2 regions of the Ruminococcus sp. Marseille-P328 genome follow, and region 2 is predicted to be linked to the other one. Evidence: riboswitches for the same ligand, from Rfam matches in the RefSeq annotation. Region 2 holds a riboswitch; the other holds the start of a gene.
What was found. A riboswitch is a leader RNA that binds a small molecule or an ion and turns the genes downstream of it on or off. The one in region 2 is predicted to bind thiamine pyrophosphate.
Positions count from the first base shown of each region.

Region 1: linked by a shared signal. The riboswitch ahead of ACESTK_RS11455 (thiamine-binding protein) and the one ahead of thiD (bifunctional hydroxymethylpyrimidine kinase/phosphomethylpyrimidine kinase) in region 2 are both predicted to bind thiamine pyrophosphate.

Region 1 is NZ_CAXUBQ010000014.1:93,181-104,883, forward strand. It holds gene ACESTK_RS11435 (DNA topoisomerase 3) at 1-677, shown strand, start outside; gene ACESTK_RS11440 (YkgJ family cysteine cluster protein) at 893-1,564, shown strand; gene ACESTK_RS11445 (AAA family ATPase) at 2,016-3,500, shown strand; gene ACESTK_RS11450 (NUDIX domain-containing protein) at 3,593-4,099, shown strand; TPP riboswitch at 4,304-4,410, shown strand; gene ACESTK_RS11455 (thiamine-binding protein) at 4,556-4,852, shown strand; gene ACESTK_RS11460 (ABC transporter permease) at 4,821-5,603, shown strand; gene ACESTK_RS11465 (ABC transporter substrate-binding protein) at 5,596-6,603, shown strand; gene ACESTK_RS11470 (ABC transporter ATP-binding protein) at 6,718-7,470, shown strand; gene ACESTK_RS11475 (Na+/H+ antiporter NhaC family protein) at 7,649-8,974, shown strand; gene ACESTK_RS11480 (DUF6783 domain-containing protein) at 9,069-9,224, opposite strand; gene ACESTK_RS11485 (MFS transporter) at 9,362-10,714, shown strand; gene ACESTK_RS11490 (alpha/beta fold hydrolase) at 10,869-11,703, shown strand, end outside.
Region 2 is NZ_CAXUBQ010000027.1:146-11,848, forward strand. It holds gene ACESTK_RS16700 (AraC family transcriptional regulator) at 97-1,074, shown strand; gene ACESTK_RS16705 (alpha-glucosidase) at 1,230-2,906, shown strand; TPP riboswitch at 2,978-3,083, shown strand; gene thiD (bifunctional hydroxymethylpyrimidine kinase/phosphomethylpyrimidine kinase) at 3,286-4,128, shown strand; gene cytX (putative hydroxymethylpyrimidine transporter CytX) at 4,130-5,305, shown strand; gene ACESTK_RS16720 (alpha-L-fucosidase) at 5,520-6,842, opposite strand; gene ACESTK_RS16725 (M28 family metallopeptidase) at 6,867-8,129, opposite strand; gene ACESTK_RS16730 (transglutaminase domain-containing protein) at 8,126-10,675, opposite strand; gene ACESTK_RS16735 (copper homeostasis protein CutC) at 10,757-11,503, opposite strand; gene ACESTK_RS16740 (DeoR/GlpR family DNA-binding transcription regulator) at 11,642-11,703, opposite strand, start outside.

The DNA of each region.
Region 1 (11,703 bases), on a different contig from region 2:
TGAAAACCCTGGGAGAGACTGGGGGCCTTGGAACCGTTGCCACAAGAGCAGACATTATTGAGAAACTTTTCCATTCCTTTATGATGGAGAAAAAAGGCAATGAGATCCATATTACCTCCAAGGCAAAACAGCTTCTGGAGCTGGTGCCGGAAGATCTGAAAAAGCCTGAGCTCACGGCTGACTGGGAGATGAAGCTTTCCCAGATTGCAAAAGGCAGGATACGTCAGGGGGATTTTCTTCACCAAATCCGTGACTATACCTGTGAAATTGTAGATGAGATCAAGAACGGGGAGGGCACGTTCCGCCACGACAATCTTACCAACAAAGTATGTCCGCAGTGCGGCAAAAAACTTCTGGCTGTCAATGGAAAAAACAGCAAAATGCTGGTATGCCAGGACCGTGAGTGCGGCTACCGTGAAACGATTTCCCGCACTACTAATGCCCGTTGTCCGAAATGCCATAAACGTATGGAAATGTATGTGAAAGGTAAGGAAGAGATGTTTGTCTGCCAGTGTGGTTATAAGGAGAAGCTTTCCGCGTTCCAGGCAAGACGCCAGAAAGAGGGCGCAGGAGTAGGCAAGCGTGATGTGCAGAACTATCTGCGCAGGCAGCAGAAGGAGGCAAATGAGCCGGTGAATAATGCTTTTGCACAGGCATTGTCTGGAATTAAGCTGTAAATACAGAGGATAGATAATACGGAGATGCTGTTGATGGCAGCATGTTATATTACTGTTCACTGGCAATGTTCCGCGAGACGTTTTTTGTGAATATCGTTTACAGAAAAAACGGGAATCTCAGCGGGAAATCATGGGAATGCATGATTTCTGTGCATCGCGAAGTGAACCGTAACCTTGTTTGTCCACAAAAAAATAAAAGAAAGAGGAATTTGCATATGCGCCGAGAAGTATCTTTGGAAGAGATTTCCGACGGAAGACTTTATGAATTAAACGATATGGTAAAGGCAGACTGCCAGGATTGTGCAGGATGTCATGACTGCTGTGAGGGAATGGGGGATTCAGTTGTGCTGGATCCCATGGATGTGTACCGTCTGTGTACGAATCTGGGAAAAACACCACAGGAACTGGTAAGCACAGGGCTGATCCAGTTCGATGCCATGGATGGGAATATTCTGCCTCATCTTTGCATGAGTGGAAAAAGCCAATGCTGTGTTTTCCTGAATGAACAGGGACGGTGCAGCATTCATAACTTCCGTCCTGGGTTCTGCAGACTTTTCCCATTGGGACGTTTCTATGAAAATGGTGGATTTAAGTATTTTCTGCAAACCCATGAATGTAAGAAGACAAGCAGGAGCAAGATCAAGGTAAAGAAATGGATCGACACTCCGGATCTTCGCCAGTATGAAAAGTTTGTAGCTGACTGGCATTATTTTTTGCTGGATGTGCAGGAGGTTCTTTATAATGCCACAGATGCCCAGCTGATCAAAAATCTGAATTTATATGTGGTGAATCGTTTTTATATGAAAACATATGAAGTGGGCAGAGATTTCTATGAGCAGTTTGAAGAAAGACTGACAGAAGGAAAGCAGCTGTTAAGTCTGGCATAATTGAATAGAAAAACTCCCGGAACACTTGAGCCTGTTTGAAAAATCTTACAGAAAGCTTTTTCAGACACGCTCTAGAGCGCCCGGGAGTCTTTTATTTTTAGATTGCAGTATTCCATTAGAAGCTTTGGGAGGGACTATGGTGTCTGCGCACTAAAAATCAGAAATATATATCAAATGTTAAGTGAAAATCAAATTGTTGAAAAGTAGTCCGTATAATAGAATACACGAATTTCTCCATTTTGGCAAGAGATTTTTTGTAAAAAACTAAGAAATGCCAAGATATATAAAAAATAAGATAGTTACTGGTCACAAAGTGAACAATAATACAAGACAATGCTGCATTATGAAACAGGCCAACTCATTCTGGACATTAGAGAAAAATGTTGTTATAGTAGATAAGAGAAATTAGAGAAATATATCCCTTTAAATACACAGGAAAGAGGAAAAAGCTATGCCAGTATTTGATTTCAGCGGTGCTTCTGCAAGTAAAGCGGAGGCAAAGTGTACTTACACAACATTTCACAGCAGCCATACGAAGCCTTCACCGGAGCAGCCGATCATGGTGCTTGACAATAAAGAGAGACAGTGGAAACATCATTCCTGCGGTGTGTTTACCAATCCGGTAAACCGTACTGCTTTTGATTTTAAGGAAGAAGACGGTAACCATACAGCAGATGTGGTGAAAATTGATTCCAGATTTACCAGTCTTTTGAAATGGCTGGGAGACAGCAGGATCAATGTACGTTTGTCTGGTACTAACAGGGAGGACGGATATGCGGTATACCGCATTCGCGAAACTGCTTTTGGCGGCGGCACAAAGCTTTCCGCAGAGGATGGCTTTCTGCAGTTTATGATCGAGAGACTTCTGGAGAGTAATGCACCTGCTGAGGCAGAAGAGGATGAGGAACAGGAGGAAAACGGTGATGAGATGAAACTTACCAGCATTCAGAGCATTACCGATTTTATGACCTGCGCAGGCAAAACACTGCCGGATAATATCAGACTCTGGACCAGAAGAAATCTGGCAGTGGCAAGATCCAGTGAAGTTTCCCAGGAAGAGCGCCATCATGCGCAGAGGGCTCTTTCTATTATGTTGAATATCCAGTGGAAGAACAATTATTTTGAAGCAATCGATCCTGTTGAGGCAAGGAGAATCCTGGATGAAGAGCTTTATGGAATGGAGCGTGTGAAACAACGTATTATCGAGACGATTATCCAGATCAACCGTACACATACCCTTCCGGCCTACGGACTTCTTCTGATCGGACCTGCCGGTACTGGCAAATCCCAGATAGCCTATGCAGTTGCAAGAATCCTGAAACTTCCGTGGACTACGCTGGACATGAGCTCAATTAACGACTCCAAGCAGCTTACCGGAAGCCCCCGTATTTACGCAAATGCAAAGCCCGGAATTATTATGGAGGCATTTTCCATGGCTGGTGCCTCTAATCTGGTATTTATTATTAACGAGCTTGATAAGGCAAATTCCGGCAAAGGAAATGGAAATCCGGCAGATGTACTTCTTACGCTTCTGGACAACCTTGGATTTACAGATAACTATATGGAGTGTATGATCCCAACTGGTGGTGTGTATCCAATTGCTACTGCAAATGACCGTGACCAGATCAGTGCACCGCTGATGTCCAGATTCGCAGTAATTGATATTCCGGATTACACAGCTGAGGAGAAGAAAGTAATCTTTTCCAGATTCTCTCTTCCGAAAGTTCTTAAGAGAATGCATATGGAAGAGAGTGAGTGCATTATCACAGAGGGTGCGCTGGAGGCAATCATCCAGCGTTATTCCAATACTTCAGGTATTCGTGATCTGGAGCAGGCAGCAGAGCACATTGCGGCAAATGCACTGTATCAGATCGAGGTCAACCATGTAGAGAAGGTAGAGTATACCAGAGAGATGGTGGAGGAACTTCTGAAATAGAAAAGATGAATTATTATATTCGATAACAATATTCGCAAAATAATCATAATATAAAAATATACAAGAGAAACATATAACAGGAGTGATAAAAATTGGAATTCTGGGACATCTATGATATTAACAAGAAACCTACAGGCCGTACCATGAAGCGAAACGACTGGTGCTTAAAAGACGGGGAATACCATCTCACCGTACTTGGAGTAGTGGCAAGACCAGATGGTACGTTTCTCATTACCAAACGTGTGATGACAAAAGCCTGGGCACCAGGCTGGTGGGAAGTTTCCGGCGGTGCAGCACAGGCAGGGGAATCTTCTTATGATGCTGTACTCCGCGAAGTGAAAGAGGAGACAGGCCTTGATGTAAGCGGTGCGCAGGGCGGCTATCTTTTTACTTACAAAAGAGAGAATCCAGGGGAGGGAGACAACTATTTCGTAGATGTTTACCGCTTTGTGATGGATGTGAAAGAAGAAGATCTACACCTTCAGGAAGAAGAGACAGACGGCCACATGTTTGCCACTCTGAATCAGATCAAGGAATTTGCAGCCCAGGGAAAATTCCTGCACTATGACAGTATTCAGGCTGCCTTTGAGAATCTGTAGATTTATTATATATTCTGCAGGAAATAACTGTGATATGCAGGGAGATTTTTTTTACGAATTCTGATGAAATGGGAATATTAATTAGAGCGTGCTGGTCAGACTGCGAGCAGTACAATTCTGTTAAGGGTATGTAAAATATAATTGAGATAAAAATAGTTTCTTGTAATTTGAAGAAAGGTGTATTATAATAAGCAACGAAATCTGAATAAAGACCAGGGGAGTTTCAATTGAGAAGCTGAGAGTAAGGTAGTCCTTAGACCCTTTTAACCTGTTGGATCATGCCAGTGTAGGAAGTGTTTAACGATGTAATTAGGAGCATTTGTCTGGATGGCAGGTGCTCTTTTTTCATACTGACTGACAGAGCCTGTTCAGTTCCGTCACAGTTTCAAGAATGGTTCTTATTCGATTTTTAACGCAAAGTCCTGTTTATGGGACAGAAAATAGGAGGAAAAGAAAATGAACGCAAGTGTAGCAATTCAGGTACTGCCAAATGTACAGGATGAAGAGGAAGTTATCCGCATTGTAGACGAGGTGATCGCCTACATCAGATCCACTGGTCTGAACTATTATGTAGGACCATTTGAGACCACCATTGAAGGTGATTACGACCAGCTGATGGATATTGTAAAAGAGTGTCAGCATGTAGCTGAGCGCGCAGGCTGCAAGGCTATGAGCGTATATGTTAAAATTGCATATAAACCAGAAGGGGATGTACTTACCATTGAAAAGAAAGTTACCAAACATCACCAGTAAGATACCTCCAATTGCAGCCATGGCCGTGATTCTGCTTGGCTGGGAAGTGGTAAGCATTTCGGGAATTGTTCCCTCCTACATGCTTCCATCTCCGGTAGCAGTGCTGACAGCCCTGTTTGGCGATCTGCCAACCATACTTTTCCATGCGAAATTCACTTTGCTGGAATCCTTTTACGGACTTCTCATTGGAATCGCGCTGGCATTTGTGTTTGCAACTATGATGGATCGGTTCCGTGTAATGGATCAGGCATTTTATCCGATCATGATCATTACGCAGACCATACCGACCATTGCCATTGCGCCAATTCTGGTGCTTTGGATGGGATTTGGAATGGCACCGAAGATCACTCTGGTTGTGATCACCACTTTTTTCCCAATTACAATCGGACTGCTGGATGGATATAAAAGTGTGGATCCGGATGCCATTCGTCTGATGAAGGCCATGGGAGCCAGCCGGGCACAGATTTTCCGCCATGTGAAATTTCCAGGTGCTTTGCCCCAGTTTTTTTCCGGGCTGAAAATATCTGCTTCCTATGCAGTTGTAGGAGCAGTTGTTTCTGAGTGGCTGGGTGGATTTAACGGACTTGGTGTTTATATGACCCGTGTAAAAAAAGCATATTCTTTTGATAAAATGTTTGCAGTCATTATCTTCATTGTGATCATCAGCCTTTTACTTCTTCTGGCAGTAAATATTGTCAGCCGGATCACAATGCCATGGCTGCAGGTAGAAAAGGAGAAAAATCATGAATAAGAATCTGAAAAAAGTAATCGCACCAGTTGCAGCGGCAGCTATGGTGCTTGCAGTTCCTACAGGTGTATACGCAGAAGATGGTGCACAGGAGAAAATCACATTCTGCCTGGACTGGACACCGAATACCAACCACACCGGACTTTATGTAGCACAGGCAAAAGGCTACTACGAAGAAGCTGGTCTTGATGTGGAAATCGTTCAGCCACCGGAAAATGGGGCAGCCCTTATGTGCGCAGCAGGTCAGGCTCAGTTTGCGATCGAGGCCCAGGATACCATGGCTGCTTCCCTTGCACTTGACGAGCCTCTTGGAATCACAGCAGTTGCAGGAATCATTCAGCACAACACCTCCGGAATCCTTTCCCGAAAAGGTGACGGAATTGATAAACCAGCCGGACTTACCGGAAAAACCTATTCCACATGGGATTCCCCAATCGAGCTTGCTATGCTGGAAAATGTTGTAAACGGCGACGGCGGAGATTTCAGTCAGGTTACCCTGATCCCTAATGATATTACAGATGAGCCTGCAGCACTTGCTGCCAATCAGACGGATGCCATCTGGGTATTCCAGGGCTGGGGCGGAATCAATGCTGACGTAGAAGGTGTAGACTGCGACTATTTTGCATTCTCTGATATCAATCCTGTATTTGACTACTACACACCGGTTATCATTGCAAATAACGACTATCTTGCTGAGAATCCGGATCAGGCGAAAGCATTTATGGAAGCAACTGCAAAGGGATATGAGTTTGCAGCAGAGAATCCGGATGAGGCAGCACAGATCCTCATTGACGGCGATAATACAGGCTCTCTGAAGGATGCTGAAGATCTTGTAAAGAAGAGTCAGGAATTCCTTTCCACAAAATACATTGACGATGCAGAAAGCTGGGGCGTAATTGATGCAGACAGATGGAATGCATTCTACAAATGGCTGTATGAGAACCAGCTTTGCGACAAGGATCTTACTGGAGTCGGATTTTCTAACGAGTATCTTCCACAGTAAGGAATGAAAGAGAAAGAAATTAACGCATAGAGCTATTCTGTCAGGAAAATTTACCCCGATTTTTGCGGAAAATGGAACTGGTTATAGAAGTAGCACTGTGCATAAGGAACGAATATGTCATCAGAACAAAATAAAGTGATTTTAAGAGCAGAACATATTTCAAAAACATACGGTGAAAAAAAGGTTTTGGAGGACATTTCCATTTATCTGGAGCAGGGGGAACTGGTTTCCCTTCTGGGAGTCAGCGGTTCCGGAAAGACCACATTGTTCAATGTGCTTTCCGGTATTATCCCACCTGATGAAGGAAAGGTCTATCTGAAAGATCAGGATGTGACTTCCACACCTGGAAGCATCAGTTACATGCTGCAGAAGGATCTTCTCCTTCCCCACAAGAAAGTGATCGACAATGTAGCACTTCCCCTTGTACTGAAAGGCGTGAAGAAAGCAGAAGCCAGGGAAAAGGCCAATCCGCTTTTTGCAGAATTTGGTCTGGAAGGCACCCAGTATCAGTATCCAAGCCAGCTGTCCGGCGGTATGCGACAGCGTGCGGCTTTGCTTCGAACTTATTTAAGTTCCAGCGGAGTTGCCCTTCTGGATGAGCCTTTCAGTGCACTGGATACATTGACAAAGGCCAGCGTGCATAAATGGTATCTGGAAGTTATGCAGCATATTGATCTGTCTACCTTGTTTATCACCCATGATATTGATGAGGCCATTCTTTTGTCCGACAGGATTTACATCCTGAACGGAACTCCGGGAACCATCAAAGATGAGATCGTGATCCAGGAGAGAAAACCAAGGGCAGAGGATTTTGCATTGTCAGAAGAATTTTTGGAATATAAGAGACAGATTATCAGCAAGCTGTAGTTTTTCGGTTGATGAAAATAAAACTTCCCGGCAGGTTTCATACTACCTGAGTTTGAGCGCTCAGAAGCAGAAGCCTGCCGGGATCTTTTTATATAAAATATCCAGTTGACTTGCTATTGTGAAGCGGACACAAAAATGATACTATTAGTACTATAACTAAGAAGGAGAAAAGTGTAGGATGAGGAAAAATGAAAAAAGAAATGGAAAAGCACTGCTTCCTATAGTAGTGTTTGTTGTTTTGTATCTGGGGCTTGGCATATTATTTGAGTATGGTCTGGATATCGAGATGGGATTTTATAAAATTCCCGTTGTCGTTATATTTCTGGTTGCATTACTTGTTGCCTGTATACAGAACCGCGAGCTTAAATTGGATGATAAGCTGGAAGTTATGGGGATGGGAATCAGTGATCCTAACATTATTACAATGATCATAATTTTTATGCTGTCAGGTATTTTTGTAGGTATAGTCGGAAGAACATCTGCAAACAGTGTTGCATATTTTATTTTGTCACTGGTTCCGCCTCAGTTTGCAGTTGTTGTGCTTTTTGTGGTTAGCTGTTTTGTTTCTCTTGCAATGGGTACCTCTGTAGGAACAATTACGCTGATTGTTCCAATTGGAGTTGCAGTAGCAAGAGTATCCGGATTTGCACTGCCGGTTTGTATTGGTTCTGTCATGAGCGGCGCCATGTTTGGAGATAATCTGTCATTTATATCAGACACAACCATTGCTGCATGTAATGGACAAGGCTGTGAAATGAAAGATAAATTTAAGGAAAATTTCTTTATTGCACTGCCGGCTGCCATTGCCAGCATTGTTATTCTGCTGGTTTTGTCTGTGAAAAATTATAATGGTGGATTTATCGAAGAAAAATACGATTTAATACAGACCGTTCCCTATATTCTGGTTCTTATAGGTGGTATCATCGGATTTAATGTATTTTTCGTACTGATTACAGGTATTCTAAGTGGCTCAGTTATTATGATTGCAACAGGAATGATAGCACCAACAGACCTGATCGGAAATATGGGAACTGGTGCTGCAGGGATGTTTGAAACCAGTATGGTTGCGATTCTGGTAGCTGCAATCTGTGCCCTGATCAAGGAGTACGGTGGATTTTCCGCTTTATTATACTGGATAAAGAAAGTGTTTAAAGGAAAAAAAGGCGGACTCTTGGGAATGGGATTGTTGGTTGGGTTAATGGATATTGCAACTGCCAATAATACAGTTGCGATCGTTATGGCGAACCCGATTGCAAAAGAAATGTCAAAGGATTACGGTATCAGCGCCAGAAAAGCTGCTTCTATCCTGGATACATTTTCCTGTATTTTTCAGGGTATTTTACCGTACGGAGCGCAAATGCTGGTTGCTGTTTCTGCTGCAGCCAGTTTAGGAGAAGTGGTCAGTGCATTTGATATACTTCCAATGCTGCTGTATCCTTATATGCTGCTGCTTAGTTCACTTGCTTTTATATTTACCATGAAAGTTCCGGATGGCAGACAGTGAATGGAGAAGCCTAAGCCTGTGCTCACACATACCTATCTGCTCTGCAGAATTGAGGAAGCGTATGAGCTCTTTGAAAATAAGAGAGATGGCGTAATTAAAGTGGCTGTGGAATGCTGAATAAAATCCGCAATCTGCACGCCCACTTTGCGGTATATTCTACCCGAATTCGGTTGCTGCCCGCTATGGCGCCCTCATCCGGATAAAATCTTCCACAAATTGTGACGCACATCTTGCAGAAAGCCTTTTTCAAACACTTGCAAGTAAATTATTACCTATAAAACAGTAATAAATTCTGTGAAAATTGTGCAATAGTAATGATTCGTATATTGTGAAGCGGGCACAAAAATGATACTATCATTATATAAAGAAGCAGGAGGTAAGTACGTGATGAAGAAACTTACAACAGCAAAAATATGGCAGTTTGCAGCAGGTCAGTTTGGATGGGCAATGTTGTCCGGAATCATTTCAAACTGGCTTGTGTATTTTTATCAGCCAGATGAAACCGCCATCAGCCAGGGGCAGAACGTATTTATTCCACAGGGACTGGTGGTGCTTGGCATTTTCACTATTATCGGAGGAATCACAGCCTTCGGGAGAATTTTTGATGCTTTTACAGATCCTATGATCGCGTCCTGGTCGGACCGGTGTACAGCCAAAGATGGACGGCGAATTCCATTCCTGAAATGGGCGTCCTTGCCTCTGGCACTTTCCACAGTGCTGGTGTTCTGGTCCCCGATTAATGAGAAAAGCTGGCTCAATGCAGCGTTTTTGCTGGTGATGGTTCTGGCCTATTACCTTTCCATTACAGCTTATTGCACACCGTATAATGCCTTGATTCCGGAGCTGGGACATACTCAGCAGGAGCGGCTTAACATTTCTACGGTGATTTCCTTTACATTCATTGCAGGAACTGCAGTTGCATACCTGGCACCAACTATCTGGGGTGCATTTATCCCGGCATTTGGACGTGTTGGCGCCATCCGTGTCACCTTCACGCTGATGGCAGTGGTGGCATTTATCTGCATGCTGATACCGGTATTTTGCATTCGGGAAAAGGATTACGTGGACACAGTTCCAGCAAAAGAGTCTGCTTTTCGCTCCCTGACTGCTACGTTTAAGAATGGAGAATTTTGTAAATTTGTGGGCTCCGATATTTTTTACTGGATCGCCCTTACCATGTTTCAGACAGGTCTGCCTTTCTTTGTGACCAGCCTTCTGAAGCTGCCGGAGACGATGACAACCCTGTATTTTGTGGGGATGACAGCATTGTCTTTGGTATTTTACATTCCGGTAAATAAGCTTACCCCGAAACTGGGTAAGAAAAAGATGATTCTATTTGCATTTGCTGTATTCAGTTTGGCTTATTTCTATACAGGATTTATGGGAAAAATGAGCTTTATTCCGGAAACCGTACAGGGATTGATCCTGACGGTGGTGGCAGCGCTGCCGATGGCGATTTTCGGAATTTTGCCCCAGGCGGTTGTGGCAGATATCGCCCAGAGTGATTCCATCACATCCGGAAGCAACAGGGAAGGAATGTTTTATGCGGCAAGAACCTTTGCATTCAAACTGGGCCAGAGTCTTTCCATGCTGATCTTTACTGCTGTTTCTACGATTGGAGCAGGAGAGGGAACTGGTTATAGAATCGCAGCCTTTGGCGCAGCGGTGTTTTGTATGGTGGGCGGAATTATTCTGGTGTTTTATAATGAGAAGAAGATTAATGGGATTATTGGGGGATAGTAATAAAGTATTAAGCCCTTCGTAAATTGTAACACACATGTCGCAGCACGCCTTTTTCAAAGATACTTTTGAATAAGTTGTGTTATCAGGAATGTGTGAATCGTGATGATTGTTTTTTATGATTTTATAAGCTGCTTGTAAGAGGAGTTTTGGAATGAAAATAATACAGGAAAACGAATATTTAGATACTATGAAAAATGAGGTGGAACCTTATTTAAAGGCTCATTGCCGAGATGGGTACATTCCAGGAGCAGAAGACATTTACCATGAGAAAAATGGAATTATAGGAAAAATCCATGTGAAACGTTATCTGGCAGATGATCCAAAAGGGGTGGTTGTAATCAGCCACGGCTTCACAGAAGGTGCGCCAAAATATGAGGAGATGATTTACTATTTTTTACAGGCTGGCTATCACGTATACATGCCAGAACATATGGGACACGGCCAAAGCTACCGCCTGACAGCAGATCCCTCATTAGTATATATTGATATCTGGAAGCGGTATGTAAGGGATTTTTTGAAAGTATGCCACGAAATTAAAAGGGTACATCCAGACCTGCCCCTGAACCTTTTTGCCCACTCCATGGGCGGTGCAATCAGCGCAATCGCCGCAGCCTGGGAACCCGCTCTTTTTCATAAAGTGATATTAAGCTCTCCTATGATCAAACCGCTCACTGGAGGCGTGCCATGGCCGTTGACTGTACTGATCGCCCATGCAGAATGCGTTTTGGGAAAGGAAGAGTCCTATGTCTTAGGACAGAAGCCATACGACGGAACCGACACCTTCCAAACCAGCGCTGGCACCTCCGAACCTAAATTTGCAAGGTACAACGACCTGAGAAAAGAAAAACAGTTTCTCCAGACCTGTGCACCATCCTATGGCTGGCTGAAAGCAGCCATAAAAATGAGCTGGTATTTAAGATACCACGGCTGGCAGAAACTCCAGTCTCCTCTGCTCATTTTCCAGGCCGAAAAAGACGATTTCATAT
Region 2 (11,703 bases):
TTTCTTCAATCATTGACTTTCGCCCTCAGACATGATAGCGTCAATACATATAACAAATTCATTATTTTATACCCTTTCCCCAGTTTGGAGGTTTCTATGTATCAACAGCAATCACCAGCATTAAAAGAAACAAATCCTCATGGCTCCCAGGCTTTTCCCTGTGCTTTTTACCGTTTAAAACTAAGCGGACACGGAATCCTGGTCAAGCACCATTGGCACGAGGAGGTCGAGATTATTTACTTTCCCGGTGGAACCTTCACCTTAGATATTAATATGGAAACATTTGATGTATCTTCAGAATGTTTTTATTTTATTAATCCCGGCGAACTGCACAGCATACGTGCACGCTCAAAAGAAGTCTCCATGGAATACGCTGTCGTTTTCCAACCGGAACTGCTCTGCTCTCCTTTTTACGATACGGTTCAGACTCAGCTTGTCCAGCCATTGCAAAACGGACGTCTGATTTTTCCAAGATGTATTTCTGCAAACCATCCTGTTTTTCCTATTATAAAGGAGCAGTTCCAGAACATCACTAACGCATTTTACCGCTGCAGCTTTTCTGAACAATTGGAAGAGCTTCATGATTCCTTACATATAAATTTATTCCGCGCTTCTGGAAATGCCATTGTCGGCCTGGCAGATCAGCTTCTGATCAAGGCTTCCCTGTTAAATATTTTTGCAGATTTTTCCAATCGCCAGCTTTTTTCCCAGACTGAAAAATCTGATGACCACAGGGTCGAGACCATAAAAACCACAATCACTTACATCCGCGACCATTACCAGGAAAAAATTTATATCCGCGATCTGGCATCCCTGATCGGACTCAATGAGCAATACTTTTGCCGTTTTTTTAAAAAAGCAATCGGCATATCTCCCATAGAATACCTGAATGAATATCGCATCCGCCAGGCAGTACGTTTATTAAAAGACAGCAGTCTTCCAGTGACCGAGATATGTCTGGACTGTGGTTATAACAATATGGGGAATTTTCTCAGAGAATTTCGCAAATATACAGGAACCACACCTCTGCAATATCGGAAACACAGCCAGGGGATTGAGAATCCTTCCTTATAAAACACGCTTGCACCCCCCTATGTACGAAATGATTTTCCAAACAATCTCTGGTCAAAATTTCGTATTTTTTAATCAAATTAAGGGAAGTATTTTCTTTTTCATGTATGTATAATGTACTTAGTTCAAAGATAATCATTATATATAAGGAGACATAAATGAATAGCACGAAAAAAAAATGGTGGCAGGATAAAGTAGCCTATCAGATTTATCCGAAAAGCTTTTATGACACAAACGGTGATGGAATCGGCGATCTGCCGGGAATTATTGAGAAACTGGATTATTTAAAGGAGCTGGGGGTTGACATTGTCTGGCTTTCCCCCTGCTATCGCTCCCCTCTTGCCGACCAGGGATACGATATTTCCGATTATTACGACATTGACCCGCGATTCGGAACTATGGAGGATATGGACCGCCTTATCGCAGAAGCAAAGAAGCGGGACATGTATATTGTCATGGATCTGGTTGTAAACCACTGCTCTGATGAGCACGAATGGTTTAAAAAAGCCTGTAAAGATCCGGATGGAAAATACGGCCGTTTCTTCTATTTAAGAGACAAAGAAGATGGTAAGCTTCCTACTAACTGGCGCTCCTATTTCGGAGGTTCGGTATGGGAGGATCTGCCTGGCACCAACAAACAGTACCTTCATGTTTTTCATAAAAAGCAGCCTGACCTGAACTGGGAAAATCCAGAGCTCCGTGAGGAAGTATATAAAAATATTAACTGGTGGCTGGACAAGGGTCTTGGCGGTTTCCGCATTGATGCTATCATTAATATCAAAAAAGCTCTTCCTATGCATGATTATGAGCCTGATCGTGAGGACGGACTCTGCAGCATTAATAAAATGCTGGAGGAAGCTACCGGAATCGGAGAATTTCTTGGAGAAATGCGTGACCGCACCTTCAAGCCCCACGATGCTTTTTCCGTAGGTGAGGTTTTCAACGCAAAAGACGAAGAGCTCCCGGATTTTATTGGAAACAATGGTTATTTTTCTTCTATGTTCGACTTTAACGAAACCATTTTCGGAGGTTCTGAAAAAGGCTGGTACGATTGCAAAGAAATCACACCTGACGACTACAAGCGCTGCTGTTTTGAGACACAGGCCAAAATGGGGGATTTCGGATTCGTTTCCAATATTATCGAGAATCATGACGAGCCTCGCGGTGTCAGTCACTATATTCCAGAAGGTGATTGCTGTGACACAAGCAAAAAAATGCTGGCAGCATTGAATTTCATGCTTCGTGGACTTCCCTTTATTTATCAGGGACAGGAGCTTGGCATGGAAAATATCCCGTTCAAATCAATTGACGAGGTAGATGATATTTCAACTCTGGATGAATATAAAGTTGCACTTGACGCCGGACTTACCCCGGAAGCAGCTTTGAAAGCTGTTGCCCGCCGCAGCCGCGACAATGCCCGTACCCCCATGCAGTGGACTGGTGAGGAAAATGCCGGATTTACAGCTGGTACACCGTGGCTTCGGGTAAATTCCAATTATACCGCAATTAATGTGGAAAAAGAGACGATTGATCCAAATTCCGTACTTAATTTCTATAAGAAACTGATCGCTCTTCGCAAGGATCCGGAATATAAAGAAACCGTTGTGTATGGTGCTCTGGAGCCCTTTATGGAAGACCGGCATAATTTAATGGCATACTACCGTAAAGGAGATAAAACTTTACTTGTGGTTGGCAATTATCAGTGGGATGAGCAGGAAATTACACTTCCATCAGAATGCAAAAAGGTGCTGATCAATAACTACCCGGATATGGTTCTGGATGGAAATTCAGTTAAGCTGCATGGATATCAGGTGCTGGTTGTGGAGTTAGCGTAAACGATTTTCACGCTTGGTATTTATTGTATTCCAACACCTTATTGACAATTTTTCCCATTATTACTATAATAACAAAAGAACAGGGGAGCTTGTACACAGGCTGAGAGGAAATTGTGAATTTCGACCCTATTACCTGATGCGGATAATGCCGCCGTAGGAAGTCATCATGGGTTTGATTTTTTTCGGAGACACCTCATTGGGGTGTCTCTTTTTTCATATGGCAGCAATGCAGCGTTCGGCTGGGGGCACCACTTTCGGACGCTATATAAAATTAATGCATACATAACAACAGTGCCGGTTTGTAAAAAGATTTTTTCACGTTATAACTCATAACTCGTGGAAACTGCTTCAAACAAGGCCAAGAGAAAGGAAGAAAATTATGAGAACAGCATTAACAATCGCTGGAAGTGACTCCAGCGGAGGCGCCGGTATCCAGGCTGATATCAAGACAATGATCAGCAATGGAGTATATGCCATGAGTGCGATTACCGCACTTACCGCACAGAATACTACCGGTGTAACAGGTATTATGGAAGCAACGCCAGAATTTCTGGCCGACCAGCTGGATAATATTTTTACAGATATTTATCCGGATGCAGTGAAGATTGGAATGGTATCTTCCAGCGCATTGATTGAAACCATTGCGAAAAAGCTTCGCCAGTATGAAGCAAAGAACATTGTAGTAGACCCGGTTATGGTCGCCACAAGCGGAGCCAAGCTGATCAATGATGAAGCCATTGAAGCCCTTAAAAGTCAGCTTCTTCCAATGGCCACAGTCCTGACACCGAATATTCCGGAGGCAGAGGTTCTGTCCGGAATGAAAATAGAAACTGCAGATGATATGATCAAAGCCGCTGCTACCATCGGAGAGAAATACAGCTGTGCAGTGCTTTGCAAGGGTGGTCATCAGCTGAATGACGCCAATGACCTTCTGTGGCGCAAAGGCGATTACAAATGGTTCCACGGAAAGCGGATCAACAATCCAAACACTCACGGAACAGGATGTACCTTATCCAGTGCCATTGCTTCTAATCTGGCAAAGGGATTTGACCTGGATACTTCCGTGGAGAGGGCAAAGAAATATATTTCCGGAGCACTTGCTGCTATGCTGGATCTTGGAAAAGGCAGTGGTCCTATGGATCACGGATTTGCAATTAAAAATGAATTCACACTGTCACATGACGAGATTACGGCAGAAGCCGCTGATAAGGAGGCAAAATAACATGACTGAAAAACGTACTTCCATTTTTGAAAACGGCCTGATCTGGTTTGGCGCTGGTGTTTCCCTGGCGGAAATCCTCACCGGAACCTATTTTGCCTCACTTGGCTTTGGAAAAGGTCTTCTTGCCATTATCATCGGACATATTATTGGCTGTACCATGCTTTTCCTCGCCGGAGTAATTGGCGGAAAAACACGCCGCAGTGCAATGGAAACCGTAAAAATGAGCTTTGGGGAAAAGGGCGGGATTTTCTTCTCCTTCCTGAATGTACTTCAGCTGGTTGGCTGGACTGCTATTATGATCTACGACGGAGCTCTGGCCGCAAACGGTGTGTTACATACCGGAAGCTGGGTATGGTGTCTGGTAATCGGTGCACTGATCGTACTGTGGATTTTTATCGGCATCACAAACCTTGGAAAAATCAACACCATCGCTATGGCAGCACTTTTTATCCTCACACTGGTACTCTGCAAGCTCATCTTCTTTGATGGCGGGACTGCACTTGCCATTGGCGAGGAAGCCATGTCCTTTGGTGCTGCGGTTGAGCTTTCTGTTGCAATGCCACTGTCCTGGCTGCCGCTGATCAGTGATTATACCCGCAAGGCGAAGGAGCCAGTGAAAGCAACTGCTGTAAGCTCTATTGTTTACGGTCTTGTAAGCTGCTGGATGTATGTAATCGGTATGGGTGCAGCGATTTATACCGGTGAATCCGACATTGCTCAGATTATGGTGAAAGCCGGACTGGGAATTGCAGGCCTTCTGATCATTGTATTTTCCACTGTTACCACCACATTCCTGGATGCTTACTCCGCCGGAATTTCATCTGAATCTGTATTTTCCAAAATTAATGGAAAATATGCCGCAATTGCCGTAACCATCATCGGAACAATTGCTGCAATTGTATATCCAATGGACAACATTACCGATTTCCTGTATCTCATCGGTTCTGTATTTGCACCGATGATTGCCATTCAGATTGCCGATTTCTTCCTTCTGAAGCGTGCTGACAGCCTGGGCGAAGCGGTTGACATAACAAATGCGGTAATCTGGGTGATCGGATTTGTGCTGTACCGAATTTTAATGAGAATTGATATTCCTGTGGGAAATACACTGCCAGATATGGTGGTTACCATTCTCATTTGTATGATCGTGCGAAATGTTTTAAAGAGTAAAAAATAGACTTTCACTTTAGAGTGTATTGGATAAAAGGCTTTCTGCAAGATATGCGTCGCAATTTGCAGGAATGATTTTTCAAACACGCTCTAGCTTTCGTATAAACACTACTCGGTTCAGGAAAGTGCCAGAGATGGGCTTTCTTATAAATCCAAAAAGGGGCTGCCATTTCCCGGCAGTCCCTTTCTGTTTATTTCTTTTTATATCTGCTTATATCTGTTTATTCTTCTGTTTCTTCCAGCGTTACTTCCACAACCGTATCCCGGGCATCTGGAAGCGGGTAGCTGTCGCAGGTGTCAGCGTTGAGGAAAAAGAACTGATTCTGGGAGTATTCCTTCAGGTTCCAGTAATCCGTAAGCTTTACCTCGGAATTGTCGGAAAGACGGCGGAGTTTTTTGATCTTGCCGTGGATTCCGGTGAGAGGGATTGCTCCTGCCTGGGGCTCCATAACGTGGGCGTAGATCTTATTTCCGTTGCGGGTGTAACGGCCCCATTCCGGTTTATCGATTTCAGCATAGCCACAGCCGTAGATGCTCTTGGAGTTCTCGTCCATCCACTCTCCTACTTCTTCCAGAATCTTCACAGACTCCTTCGGAATACGGCCTTTTGCATCAGGCCCCACATTCAGGAGCAGGTTGCCGCCCTTGCTGACACACTCAACCAGCATGTGGATGACCATTTCAGCTGATTTATAATGACGGTCACTGGAGGAATAGCCCCAATTGTTATTCAGGGTCAGGCAGGCTTCCCATGGTACCGGATTACCAAGCTCATTGCGGATTCCTGCTGGTGGGATCATCTGCTCCGGAGATGCGAAATCACCGGAATATTCGGTAGGATTTGCAGTAAGGATAGAACCGGAATCCTCAGCACTGCCCTCCAGACGGTTATCAATGATCAGCCAGGGCTGGATGGAACGCACCATGGAAATCAGCTCCTGGGCTTTCCATTTGTCGCACTTCATATCGCCGTAGGAGAAGTCGAACCACATCAGATCCAGCTTACCATAATTGGTAAGAAGCTCTTTGATCTGCCCAAACATAAATTCCAGATAGCGGTCGAAATCGCGGTTTTCATTGGAGCATTCCGGATGGTTGCGCATTGGATGGTGCATATCCCCATAGTGTGGGAAATCCGGGTGGCGCCAGTCTATAATAGAAAAATACAGACCTACTTTGATTCCTTCTGCACGGAATGCCTCCAGGAACTCTTTTACCAGGTCTTTGTGGCAGGCTGCGTTCATGGAATTGTAGTCAGTAAGTTTGGTGTCAAAAAGGCAGAAGCCGTCGTGGTGTTTGGCTGTGAGCACAGCATATTTCATGCCCGCCTTTTTCGCAAGACGCGCCCACTCTCTTGGGTTGTAATTCTCAGCTGTGAACTCTTCTGTGAGATGGCAGTAGTCCTCATGTGGAATCTGCTCCACGCTGCGCACCCATTCTCCTCTGGCAGGGATTGCATAAAGTCCCCAGTGAATAAACATGCCGAAACGGGCGTCACGGTACCATTCGGTACGTTTTGTTCTTTCTTCGATTACTTTGTTCATTTTATAATGTCCTTTCCTGTAACATTAGGCAAAATACTTTTCCAGTTCTCTCTTCATATCCTCTGGAATTTCCCGTTCAAAGGAAAGCTCTGGCTTGTTTGCCACCCATGTAGCTGCTGTGCAGAGAGTTTTCGCTCCTTCTTCCAGTGCACGAGGAGAAATATATTCTACCGTATCGTGTCTTGTATGCATGCCAAAGCCGTCACGGTTTAAGGTAAGCGCTGGCACACCTTTCCATGCGAAAGTATTAGAATCGCTGGCCCAGACCTGATTTTTGATAGTAACACCCAGCTGATTTTCTTCCATAAGGGTTTTCAGTTCTGCGCAGACGGTCGGATCTGCAGTTACACCCAGAACGTTTCCTCCCAGGAGCTGCCCTGCCAGGTCTACATTCAGATTAAACACATGGCTACTCATTTCTCCTTTATGGGATTTCACATAATTCTGGCTTCCAACCAGACCTTTTTCCTCGGAGCCAAACCAGATGAACTCCATAGTTCTGGCTGGTCTGTGCTCTGCGAAATGATGGAAAGCTTCCATCACCATGGCGCCGCCAGACATATTGTCATATGCACCAGGACCTTCCGGAACAGAATCATAGTGAGCTGTTACCGTAACGATTTCTTCTGGAAAATCAGTTCCCAGAATGCGTACTGCCACATTAGCGGAATTGCGGGAAATCTCGCTCTGCTGAATGTTCAGGCAGCACTGGGAAGCCTGTTTCTCCACGATTTCCACTGCATCCAGGTAATGGACAGATACGCCTGGAAGATCACCTGCCTTGCGGCGGTACTGGGTTGGAATCCGGTCTTCCCCCTGATCCAACGGCGTGCCGCATACGGTTACAAAGCCAAGTGCACCTGCTGCTTTTATTTTATTTATCATATCTTCACGAATAGGATCGCAGACCAGCACAACTGCCCCTTTTGCCTTGGAAAGACTGATGTCGTCACCCTTTCCCACGAAGAGAAATGGTGCGGTGATGCCTTCTTCCGGGGTACAGGCGCCATTCAGGTAGGCACGCACCGGATAAGCCTTCTTATAAGGCTGGCAGATTACCAGCTCTGCCTTTTTCTGCTGAAAATCCGGACACTGAAAAAATTCCATGCGGGGTGTCTGGATGTAGGCGGGCTTTCCAAGCTGGGCTGCTGCCTGCTCCGCTTCCTTCAAAATGTATTCCGCTGCTTTGTGCTCCCCCTTTGTGCCGGATTCACGGACGTAAGCCGTGTCAGCTACAAACTGGTATGCACGTTGTCCATCTGGGTGAATTTCTGTGTATTTACTCATACTTGCGCCTCCGGCACTTCTTCCATAATACGGATCAGCATATCGCCAGTTCCTACATTATATCCGCTGGTTGCATAAATCCCTACAGACTCGCCATTTGTTACCAGGATCAGCGGAAGCTTGTCCGGATCAACGTACATTCTTCTTCCCAGAAGTTCGATGTTTTCCTCAAAGGAATCGTAATAGATGGAAACCTTTGGGAACATCTTCAGCACTTTTCCCAGAAGAGGATCCTGCTTGGCTTCCGGAGTACGAATCATGAAAGAGATGGAATTTTCAAATTCGTGGAATTTTTCTGCATGTTCCAGCATTTCGTTCAAAATATGTTCCGTAGGCTCCCGGCTCTCTTCCAGCCACATGAGAATTTTCTTGCCGCCTTTGGTTAACTCAGCGCAGGTTACTGTGTTTTCGGTAGAATCTTTTACTTCAAACTCCGGAAGGGAAATACGCTCCAGCATATCGCCAAGCTGAGCTTCGCGGAGACGCAAGGTTTCTTCTCTCTGTCCGCCTTCTTTTATCGTAAATGTTTTCTCCCATGCAAACTGATTTCCGTTAGGAAGACGGTTGGTGGTGATGATCCGGTAGGTTCCTGGAATAAGTGCAAGCTTCAAGTTATCCCCATCCCAGCTTCTGCCTGTAAGATTCAGGGAAACATATTCATTTCCAACCAGACGTCCCATGGTCCAGTTCTGATAGTAGTTCCATACAGCATCTTCCTCTTTTTTCAGTATTAGAACTGCGCCACCCTCCTGCTGTTTCAAAACGGGAACAAACAGGTCTTTTACCCAATATTCCATTACCTTATTATCTGGATTCAATCTTGCCGGAATTCCCAGTGTACGGGCGATTGCCACCAAAAGTACCTTCTGGGAACGCTCGGTACCAATTCCGGATACCAGGCATTCGTATGGAGTTTCCATTACGGTCTCGCGCTCGTTATCCGGGTAGGCGGTGATATGCGCCTGGATATAATTCCAGATCTCTGCCGGATTTGCGCGGAAGTCTGCTTTCTGCTCTTCTGTGAAGAAGGAGAGAATGCCCTTTCGGTACGGACGAAGAAGCTCGTCCTCCACACGGGGATTTAATACATAATTGATATAGAGATTATAGCCATTCTCAGCACCTGGGGTGCCATCCATTTCTTTTTCACCACATTCCTTAGCACCAGACTTTGTTTTAAATTCCTTCGCATACCTCTTTCCATATTCCAGATGCTCTTCCAACACACTGCAAACACAGTCTGTATGATCCTTCTCTGAAAGCACATCCACTATTTCCTGACGAAGTTCTTTCTCGTCTTCTCTTGCAAGAAAAGCGGTCAGTTCCGGGTTTACCCAGTTCTCTTTCTTTTCTTTGCGGATCTTGTTTGCTTCATTCAGTCGTCTGGTTCCTTCTGCTTTCTGCTCCGGGGTAGGCATGTCCGGGTTCACCGGGGTGTCAACTGGAGCAATTACATCTACAGCTCTCCAATCCTCAGCTTCCACAGTCTCACCAGTAAGAATCAGGGAAATCTCATCCTGCGCTCTGGTATCCAGATCTGCCTGTGCAAATCCTTCCATTCCCGGAAGGAACGCCAGAACTCTTACACTTCCCAAACCGGTCACTAAAGAAACGGTTCCATCTTCGTCTGTCTCTGCCTTTGCAATGGGAAAATACTCTCCCATATTCAATACCAGAAACTGCACCTGAGCGCCCTTTACAGCCGCACCCTCTTTATCTGTCACTTTTACAGAAACTGTTTTCACCTTAGCATAACGCGCAGTCTGGTTCAGCATAACCGCCGCACCTTCTTTGCCAATCACATCCTCCCCCTCTGCCGGGAAAAGATCAAACAGGCGGGAATGCACCATCATTGCTCTGGAAGAAGCATTGGTAAACCACCCCTTATTCAGGATCATAAGCGGCTCACATGCGCCTGTGAAATACCATTTTCCGTCACACCAAAGCTCCACCCATGCGTGGTTGTCATCACAGTGGGACCACCTTGGCACATACACCTGCCGCGCCGGAATTCCCACACTCCGAAGTGCATTTACCAGAAAAACAGACTCCTCACCGCAGCGTCCGTAACCTCTTCGATATACCGTAAGTGCCGGAAGTGTACGGTCATCACCACTATGATAAGTAGCTTCCTCCGCACACCAGTAATTTACCTCAATTGCCGCATCTTTCGCATTTTTTCCTTCAATTCTATCCTTCAACTCATTCCAGAAAAAGCTTCGACAAGGAAGTACCTCTTCCTCATTCACCCTGTGATCCAGAATATAATTCAAAAACATCTCCTCCGGCAGCTCTTTCACCCTGTCCAGCGTATTATAAAGAAACAGCCCATGACTTGCGAAATCCTGAATCTCCTCAAAAGTATAATTCACAAGATCACTATAAGGCGCGGTCACATACAAATACTTCATTGCCAGCCCCAGATCTCTGCCGCATCCATCCAGCTTCTCACAAATCGTCTTCAGCGGCTCCCTGTCCGGTCCAAGCTTCTCTGTTAATTTCAAAAATTCTTCTTCAATCTTCTTCTGACTGTTCTGAAGAAACATCTATTCATCCTCCTACTTTAAATAGAAAAAACGCCCTTTCACGAAAAAATTGTTCTTTTTTTGTGAAAGAGCGTCCCAGCCTCAAAGCCTTGCTAAAACTTCCCGGGCCTTTTTCACCTCAGCCTCACTAGTGCGGAAAATCTCATACTCACTCAAAGAAGGCAGTCCCATACTCACACCCTCTTTGCGGTACTTCATCTCACTGTCCAGCAAAACCTTGCCCGTCATATGATAATCTGTGATTCCGGTTTTCTCATAGATTGGAGCAATCACGTCTGCATTCACTCCTGCACCAGCCATAATGTGAATACGACCTGCACTCTTTTCCACCAGCTCTGCAAGCAGCGGCGAACCATCCACACAGTTATTCTTCTGTCCAGATGTAAGAATGGTGTTAAAACCAAGAGAAATGGCCTGCTCCAGGGCCTCCATTGGATCCCTGCACACGTCAAAAGCCCTGTGCAAAGTTACAGACATCCCCTTCGCTTCCTCCATAAGCTGTGCCAGATGCTCCACATCCAGGGAGCCATCCGGTCTTAGCATACCGATCACAACTCCCTGAGCACCCAGTTCCCGGAATCTTCTCACTTCTGAACGAATAATATCAAATTCATATTCAGTATAACAAAAATCCCCAAATCTTGGACGGATCAGTGCATGGATCTTAATATCACTATACCTGCGGATCTCGCGGAAAAGACTCTCTGATGGAGTTGTTCCTCCAATCACCACATTTCCGCAAAGCTCGATCCTGTCTGCTCCGCCTTTCTCAGCGGCAAGTACAGATTCCACAGAATCTGCACAAACCTCCAAAGTAAATTTGCTCATATCCTCTTTTTCCTTTCACCCAGCCTGATACTATCACATTGCAGCTATTGCAATACTTTGCATTCTGATAATTTCACAAATTATTCCCATGCCCGCCGGTCTTGTCACTTTGTTGCTGCATTCCCGAGCTGCCGTTTCTTAATAGAGCGTTACACCAAGGGAATCCAGCATATCCTGCACCGACTGATCCGGGAATTCAT